DNA from 3 places in the Methylocystis sp. H4A genome. Region 3 is predicted to be linked to each of the others. Evidence: riboswitches for the same ligand, from Rfam matches in the RefSeq annotation. Region 3 holds a riboswitch; each other region holds the start of a gene.
The links. A riboswitch is a leader RNA that binds a small molecule or an ion and turns the genes downstream of it on or off. The one in region 3 is predicted to bind cobalamin.
Positions count from the first base shown of each region.

Region 1 (2,198 bases), on a different contig from region 3:
GACCAAAGGCGCCAAGCGCGATATCGCTTTGATATTCGACGCCCCTGCGCCCGCCGAGATAGCCAAAGCGGCAGTTTTGCGACAGGAAGCTCTGCATGTCGAAACAGGCTTCCGTCATCCAGGCGTCGCGATTGCCGCGGTTGGCGTAGAGCGTCAGCCGGTTGCGTAGACTCTTGTCGAACATATCGGCGCCGAGCCGCACATAGCCCTGCATGAATGTCGCATGCTGATGATTGAAAGAATCGAAAACGCTAAAAGGACTGAAGGCGTAGGGATTGTCGTAGCGAATGGCGCTGTCGTAGCCGGCAAGGCCCGCCTCGATCCGCGCATCTTCGGTGAATTCATAGCCGATGCGCCCGGTGACGCCGACATTGTTCGTCGGATCATTGGCGGGCAGCGGCGGCAGCGGCGTCGTCTGATCGCCGATCACGATGGGGCGCTGCTGACGATAGCCGTAGCGCGGAAAGCCATCGGCATGCAGGCCGGAGATCGACAGCGCGTAGGAGCCCTGCCCGTCGGCGCCGGAGATCGACGCGCGCGAGGACGACGTCCCATAGGCGCCGCCTTCCGACATGAGCCAGCCTTGCGGCGCGCCCTTTCCGCGACGCGTGATGATATTGATCACGCCGCCCATCGCGTCCGAGCCGTAAAGCGCCGATTGCGGACCGCGCAGCACTTCGATCCGCTCGATGTCGGTCGGAAGCAGCCGACCGAAGTCGACCGAACCGTCCGTGCTCGTCGGATCGCCAATGCGGATGCCGTCGATCAGCACCAACGTCTGACCTGGCGTCGAGCCCCGCAAAGCGACGGAGGTCTGCGCGCCGGGCCCGCCATTCGAATAGACGTCAAGTCCCGGAACGCCCCGCAGAACGTCGTTGAAGCCGAGCGATCCGCGCTTTTGAATGTCACGCGCATGAATGACGCTGACCGAAGCGCCAGTGCTCGATGCCGGCTGCTCAACGCGCGTCGGCGTGACGACGGTTTGGTCTTCGACGTCGGCGCCGGGTGAACCCGGCTGCGCCGGGCTTAAAGGGCCGACCTCGATGACCGGCAAGGAGTGCTGGGCGAAAGCGACGGAAGTGGAGAGCGATAAGGACAGCAGAAATGCGCCGCGCAAGGCGGGGCTCTGAATGTGGATATGCATGCGCGTAGACTCGCAGCGAGACGTGGGCCGTCACTGCGAAGGTCTTTGCCCACACGCCGACAAGGCGAGAGGCATCGGCCGCATCGGTGCACCCCGCCCGACGCTTTCGCGCGTGACCACGAAGCGACGGCAGGTCTCCTGGCTCGCGGGTTGTCGCCTCGGACCGCCTTCCCAGAGCCTTATGGCTCCAGTGGCTTAGTGGTCGTCGGCTCGCCGCTTACAGTTGCGGGGGCAGCCGCGGAATTGCGCACGAAGCAGCGCGCTCACCGCATTCCCATTTTGATCCCGTTAGGAACCGTCTGCTGCAAAATAGAATGCCGATCGCATCACGAGTCAAGAGCGTGGCCGTAGAAGATTGCTCCTCTCACTGCGATCACGCCGCCGCCAGCGCCGCAAGCACACGCGCCCAGGAGCGCGTTCCCTTGTGAAACGATGTGTAGGAATATTTCTCGTTGGGCGAATGGATGCGGTCGTCGTCATGCGCGAAGCCGATCATCAGCGAATCCATATTGAGGTCGCGCTTGAAGGCGCCGACGATCGGGATCGAGCCGCCGCAACCCGCGAGCACCGCTTCCTTCTCCCATTCTTCGGCAAGCGCGCGGCGCGCGCGATTGAGCGCCTCCGAGCCGAAGGGAAGTTGCAAAGCGTTCGACGCGCCATGTGAAATGAATTCGGCCTTGGCGTCCGTCGGCAGACGCTCGCGCACGAAACTGCGGAAGCTTTCCAGGATCGTTTTGGCGTCCTGCTTGCCGACGAGGCGGAATGAGAATTTCGCCGACGCCTGCGCGGGCAGCACCGTCTTCGATCCTGCGCCGGTGTAGCCGCCGATGATTCCATTCACGTCGCAGGTCGGGCGCGCCCAGATCTGCTCGATAATTCCGCGGCCCGTTTCGCCGCCAACGCGCGTGAGGCCGATTTCCGAAAGCCATTTGGCCTCATCGAAGTCGATCGCGCGCCATTGCTCGGCGATGTCTTCGGGAATCTCCGGCACGCTGGCGTAGAAGCCGGGCAGCGTCACCTTGCCCTCGATGTCATGCAGATCGGCGATGATTTT
Region 1 is NZ_JADNQY010000022.1:95,779-97,976, reverse strand. Features, by position in the region: gene IYW40_RS08405 (TonB-dependent receptor) at 1-1,144, opposite strand, end outside; cobalamin riboswitch at 1,255-1,459, opposite strand; gene IYW40_RS08400 (M20/M25/M40 family metallo-hydrolase) at 1,518-2,198, opposite strand, start outside.
Region 1: it holds a riboswitch for cobalamin, as region 3 does, so the genes downstream of both, IYW40_RS08405 (TonB-dependent receptor) here and IYW40_RS11025 (TonB-dependent receptor) in region 3, are expected to answer to the same signal.

Region 2 (2,198 bases), on a different contig from region 3:
ATTCGACGATAGAACGAGCGCGCCCACCACGACCGGCATGAGAACGACGCTCAGGATGAAGAGCTTGACGTCCGCGGCAAACGATTTGGATAGCAGAAGTCGCTTGTCGAAGATCGCCCGCGCCATGGCCCGCGGGTTGACGCGCCCCCGGCGCATCTTGCGCTGATAGGCCAGCGCGACAACGGCGATGAGAAACGTCGTCGCCAGGGAATAGACCGAAAAAATCGATCCCGCCGAAAACAGTTCGTTGGAGATCCTCGCAGCGGAAAAGCGGAGCGCGCCGTAAACGTCCATCGAGCTTTCGGGTCCAGATGATGTTGAGAGTTCAGCCTAGGACTGACGCGCCTCGGGATGCCTGCTCGCGTCGCTGGCGCGCGTCCCTGTCCGTCACGGAACTGCCTGCCCGCAAAGCGTATTCTCTACGCGAGCCGCTGCCAAGAGCGATATGCCGGCGGCCTTCAGAGCATAGGCTCCAGATTAGAATTCGATTCCCTCCTGCGCTTTGACGCCGGCGCCGAAATGGTGCTTGACGAGAGTCATCTCGGTCACGAGATCGGCTGCGGCGATGAGCTCCGGCTTGGCGTTGCGTCCGGTCACGACGACGTTGAGATCGTCGCGACGCGCGGCGAGCGCGCCCAGCACCTCCTCCAGCGGCAAATGCTCATAGCGCAGCGAAATGTTCAATTCGTCGAGCACCAGTAGGCGAATGTGAGGGTCGTCCATCAGTTCGCGCGCCTTCTCCCAGGCGCGCCGCGCCGCCGCCGCGTCGCGCGCGCGGTCCTGGGTCTCCCAGGTGAAGCCCTCGCCGAGCGTATGCCAGGCGACTTGACCGAATTCTTGACCGAACTCTTGGCCAAGCTTTTCGAGCATATTGCGCTCGCCGGTGCGCCACTGGCCCTTGCCGAACTGAACGACGCCAATCTTCCAGCCATGGCCGAGCGCGCGAAGCGCCAGCCCGAAGGCCGCCGTCGACTTACCCTTGCCGGCGCCGGTGTGGACCATCAGCAAGCCTTTGCGGGCGACCGTCTTGCCGGCGACCTCGGCGTCCTGGACGGCCTTGCGCTTCTCCATCTTGAGACGATGGCGGCGCGCCTCGTCGTCTACATTCATCTCGGTCACAAGCGCTCCTCTGCCCGTTTGACGGAAGCCTAAGCCGCGCATATGACTAGTCGAGACGGTCCTTCGCAAGAAGTGAAAAGGGAACGCGGCGCGGGCATTACGCCTTTTTCCGCGGCTGCCCCCGCAACTGTAGCCGGCAAGGTCCGCGCCATCTGCCACTGAGCGTGATGCTTGGGAAGGCGGCGCGGTCCGACGACCCGGGAGCCAGGAGACCTGCCGTCAGGGCGATCGTTTTCGGATCGCCGCGCGCATCGCATCGCCGCCGGTGGGGCGGCAGGGAGACCGATATGAACGTCAAATCCGTTAATTCCACCGCCTTCGCCGCTTCGAGACTCGACGCGCTGAAGGCCGCCGTCGTTGCGCTCACTCTCGGCTTTGGCCTTGTTTGGCTTGCGGGCTTCGCCTATCCAGAAAGCGTGCATGACGCGGCGCATGACACGCGCCACGCGCTCTCCTTCCCCTGTCACTAGGCCGCAACGCGCTTGATCGCGCGCGTTTTGACGACCGGCCTTATCGCCGGCCTTGTCGCCGGGCTTGCGGTCGCAGCCCTGCAGCACTTCACCACGACGCCGCTCATCCTCGCCGCCGAGGTCTATGAGGCGGCGCAGCATGCGCATGACGGCGGCGACGCGGGCGCAGCGCTTTCCGGCCTGAGCCGCACAGCGACGACCAGCCTCGCGACGATCGCTGTCTCGATCGGCTACGCGCTCATATTGCTCGCCGCGATGCTTCTCTCTGGCGACGCCATCGCGCCGCGCCGCGCCGCGCTGTGGGGCGCCTGCGCCTTCGCCGCGACGGGGCTCGCGACGAGTCTGGGCCTCGCGCCGCAGCTTCCCGGCATGGCGGAAACCGAACTCGCCGCGCGTCAAATCTGGTGGCTCGCGACCGCGCTGTCCACCGGCGCCGGACTGTTTGCCCTGTTGCGGCTTGACTCGACGGCGGCAAAGATCGTCGCCGTCGCGCTGATCGTCGCGCCGCATTTCTTCGCGCCGCAGCCCGCGACGCCCGAGAGCACGGCGCCGGCGGAGCTCGCCGCGCGCTTCGCGGCCGCCTCGCTCGCCGTTCAGGCGATCAGCTGG
Region 2 is NZ_JADNQY010000028.1:286,467-288,664, reverse strand. Features, by position in the region: gene IYW40_RS18035 (sterol desaturase family protein) at 1-294, opposite strand, end outside; gene cobO (cob(I)yrinic acid a,c-diamide adenosyltransferase) at 478-1,110, opposite strand; cobalamin riboswitch at 1,159-1,355, shown strand; gene IYW40_RS18025 (CbtB domain-containing protein) at 1,407-1,589, shown strand; gene IYW40_RS18020 (CbtA family protein) at 1,602-2,198, shown strand, end outside.
Region 2: it holds a riboswitch for cobalamin, as region 3 does, so the genes downstream of both, IYW40_RS18025 (CbtB domain-containing protein) here and IYW40_RS11025 (TonB-dependent receptor) in region 3, are expected to answer to the same signal.

Region 3 (2,198 bases):
GGCTTCCGTCATCCAGGCGTCGCGATTGCCGCGGTTGGCGTAGAGCGTCAGCCGGTTGCGTAGACTCTTGTCGAACATATCGGCGCCGAGCCGCACATAGCCCTGCATGAATGTCGCATGCTGATGATTGAAAGAATCGAAAACGCTAAAAGGACTGAAGGCGTAGGGATTGTCGTAGCGAATGGCGCTGTCGTAGCCGGCAAGGCCCGCCTCGATCCGCGCATCTTCGGTGAATTCATAGCCGATGCGCCCGGTGACGCCGACATTGTTCGTCGGATCATTGGCGGGCAGCGGCGGCAGCGGCGTCGTCTGATCGCCGATCACGATGGGGCGCTGCTGACGATAGCCGTAGCGCGGAAAGCCATCGGCATGCAGGCCGGAGATCGACAGCGCGTAGGAGCCCTGCCCGTCGGCGCCGGAGATCGACGCGCGCGAGGACGACGTCCCATAGGCGCCGCCTTCCGACATGAGCCAGCCTTGCGGCGCGCCCTTTCCGCGACGCGTGATGATATTGATCACGCCGCCCATCGCGTCCGAGCCGTAAAGCGCCGATTGCGGACCGCGCAGCACTTCGATCCGCTCGATGTCGGTCGGAAGCAGCCGACCGAAGTCGACCGAACCGTCCGTGCTCGTCGGATCGCCAATGCGGATGCCGTCGATCAGCACCAACGTCTGACCTGGCGTCGAGCCCCGCAAAGCGACGGAGGTCTGCGCGCCGGGCCCGCCATTCGAATAGACGTCAAGTCCCGGAACGCCCCGCAGAACGTCGTTGAAGCCGAGCGATCCGCGCTTTTGAATGTCACGCGCATGAATGACGCTGACCGAAGCGCCAGTGCTCGATGCCGGCTGCTCAACGCGCGTCGGCGTGACGACGGTTTGGTCTTCGACGTCGGCGCCGGGTGAACCCGGCTGCGCCGGGCTTAAAGGGCCGACCTCGATGACCGGCAAGGAGTGCTGGGCGAAAGCGACGGAAGTGGAGAGCGATAAGGACAGCAGAAATGCGCCGCGCAAGGCGGGGCTCTGAATGTGGATATGCATGCGCGTAGACTCGCAGCGAGACGTGGGCCGTCACTGCGAAGGTCTTTGCCCACACGCCGACAAGGCGAGAGGCATCGGCCGCATCGGTGCACCCCGCCCGACGCTTTCGCGCGTGACCACGAAGCGACGGCAGGTCTCCTGGCTCGCGGGTTGTCGCCTCGGACCGCCTTCCCAGAGCCTTATGGCTCCAGTGGCTTAGTGGTCGTCGGCTCGCCGCTTACAGTTGCGGGGGCAGCCGCGGAATTGCGCACGAAGCAGCGCGCTCACCGCATTCCCATTTTGATCCCGTTAGGAACCGTCTGCTGCAAAATAGAATGCCGATCGCATCACGAGTCAAGAGCGTGGCCGTAGAAGATTGCTCCTCTCACTGCGATCACGCCGCCGCCAGCGCCGCAAGCACACGCGCCCAGGAGCGCGTTCCCTTGTGAAACGATGTGTAGGAATATTTCTCGTTGGGCGAATGGATGCGGTCGTCGTCATGCGCGAAGCCGATCATCAGCGAATCCATATTGAGGTCGCGCTTGAAGGCGCCGACGATCGGGATCGAGCCGCCGCAACCCGCGAGCACCGCTTCCTTCTCCCATTCTTCGGCAAGCGCGCGGCGCGCGCGATTGAGCGCCTCCGAGCCGAAGGGAAGTTGCAAAGCGTTCGACGCGCCATGTGAAATGAATTCGGCCTTGGCGTCCGTCGGCAGACGCTCGCGCACGAAACTGCGGAAGCTTTCCAGGATCGTTTTGGCGTCCTGCTTGCCGACGAGGCGGAATGAGAATTTCGCCGACGCCTGCGCGGGCAGCACCGTCTTCGATCCTGCGCCGGTGTAGCCGCCGATGATTCCATTCACGTCGCAGGTCGGGCGCGCCCAGATCTGCTCGATAATTCCGCGGCCCGTTTCGCCGCCAACGCGCGTGAGGCCGATTTCCGAAAGCCATTTGGCCTCATCGAAGTCGATCGCGCGCCATTGCTCGGCGATGTCTTCGGGAATCTCCGGCACGCTGGCGTAGAAGCCGGGCAGCGTCACCTTGCCCTCGATGTCATGCAGATCGGCGATGATTTTCGCCAGCACATGAATCGGATTCAGCACCGGCCCGCCGAACATACCGGAATGCAGATCATGGCTCGGCCCTTTGATGATCACCTCTTCGAGCGCGAGCCCGCGCAAC
Region 3 is NZ_JADNQY010000024.1:140,719-142,916, forward strand. Features, by position in the region: gene IYW40_RS11025 (TonB-dependent receptor) at 1-1,038, opposite strand, end outside; cobalamin riboswitch at 1,149-1,353, opposite strand; gene IYW40_RS11030 (M20/M25/M40 family metallo-hydrolase) at 1,412-2,198, opposite strand, start outside.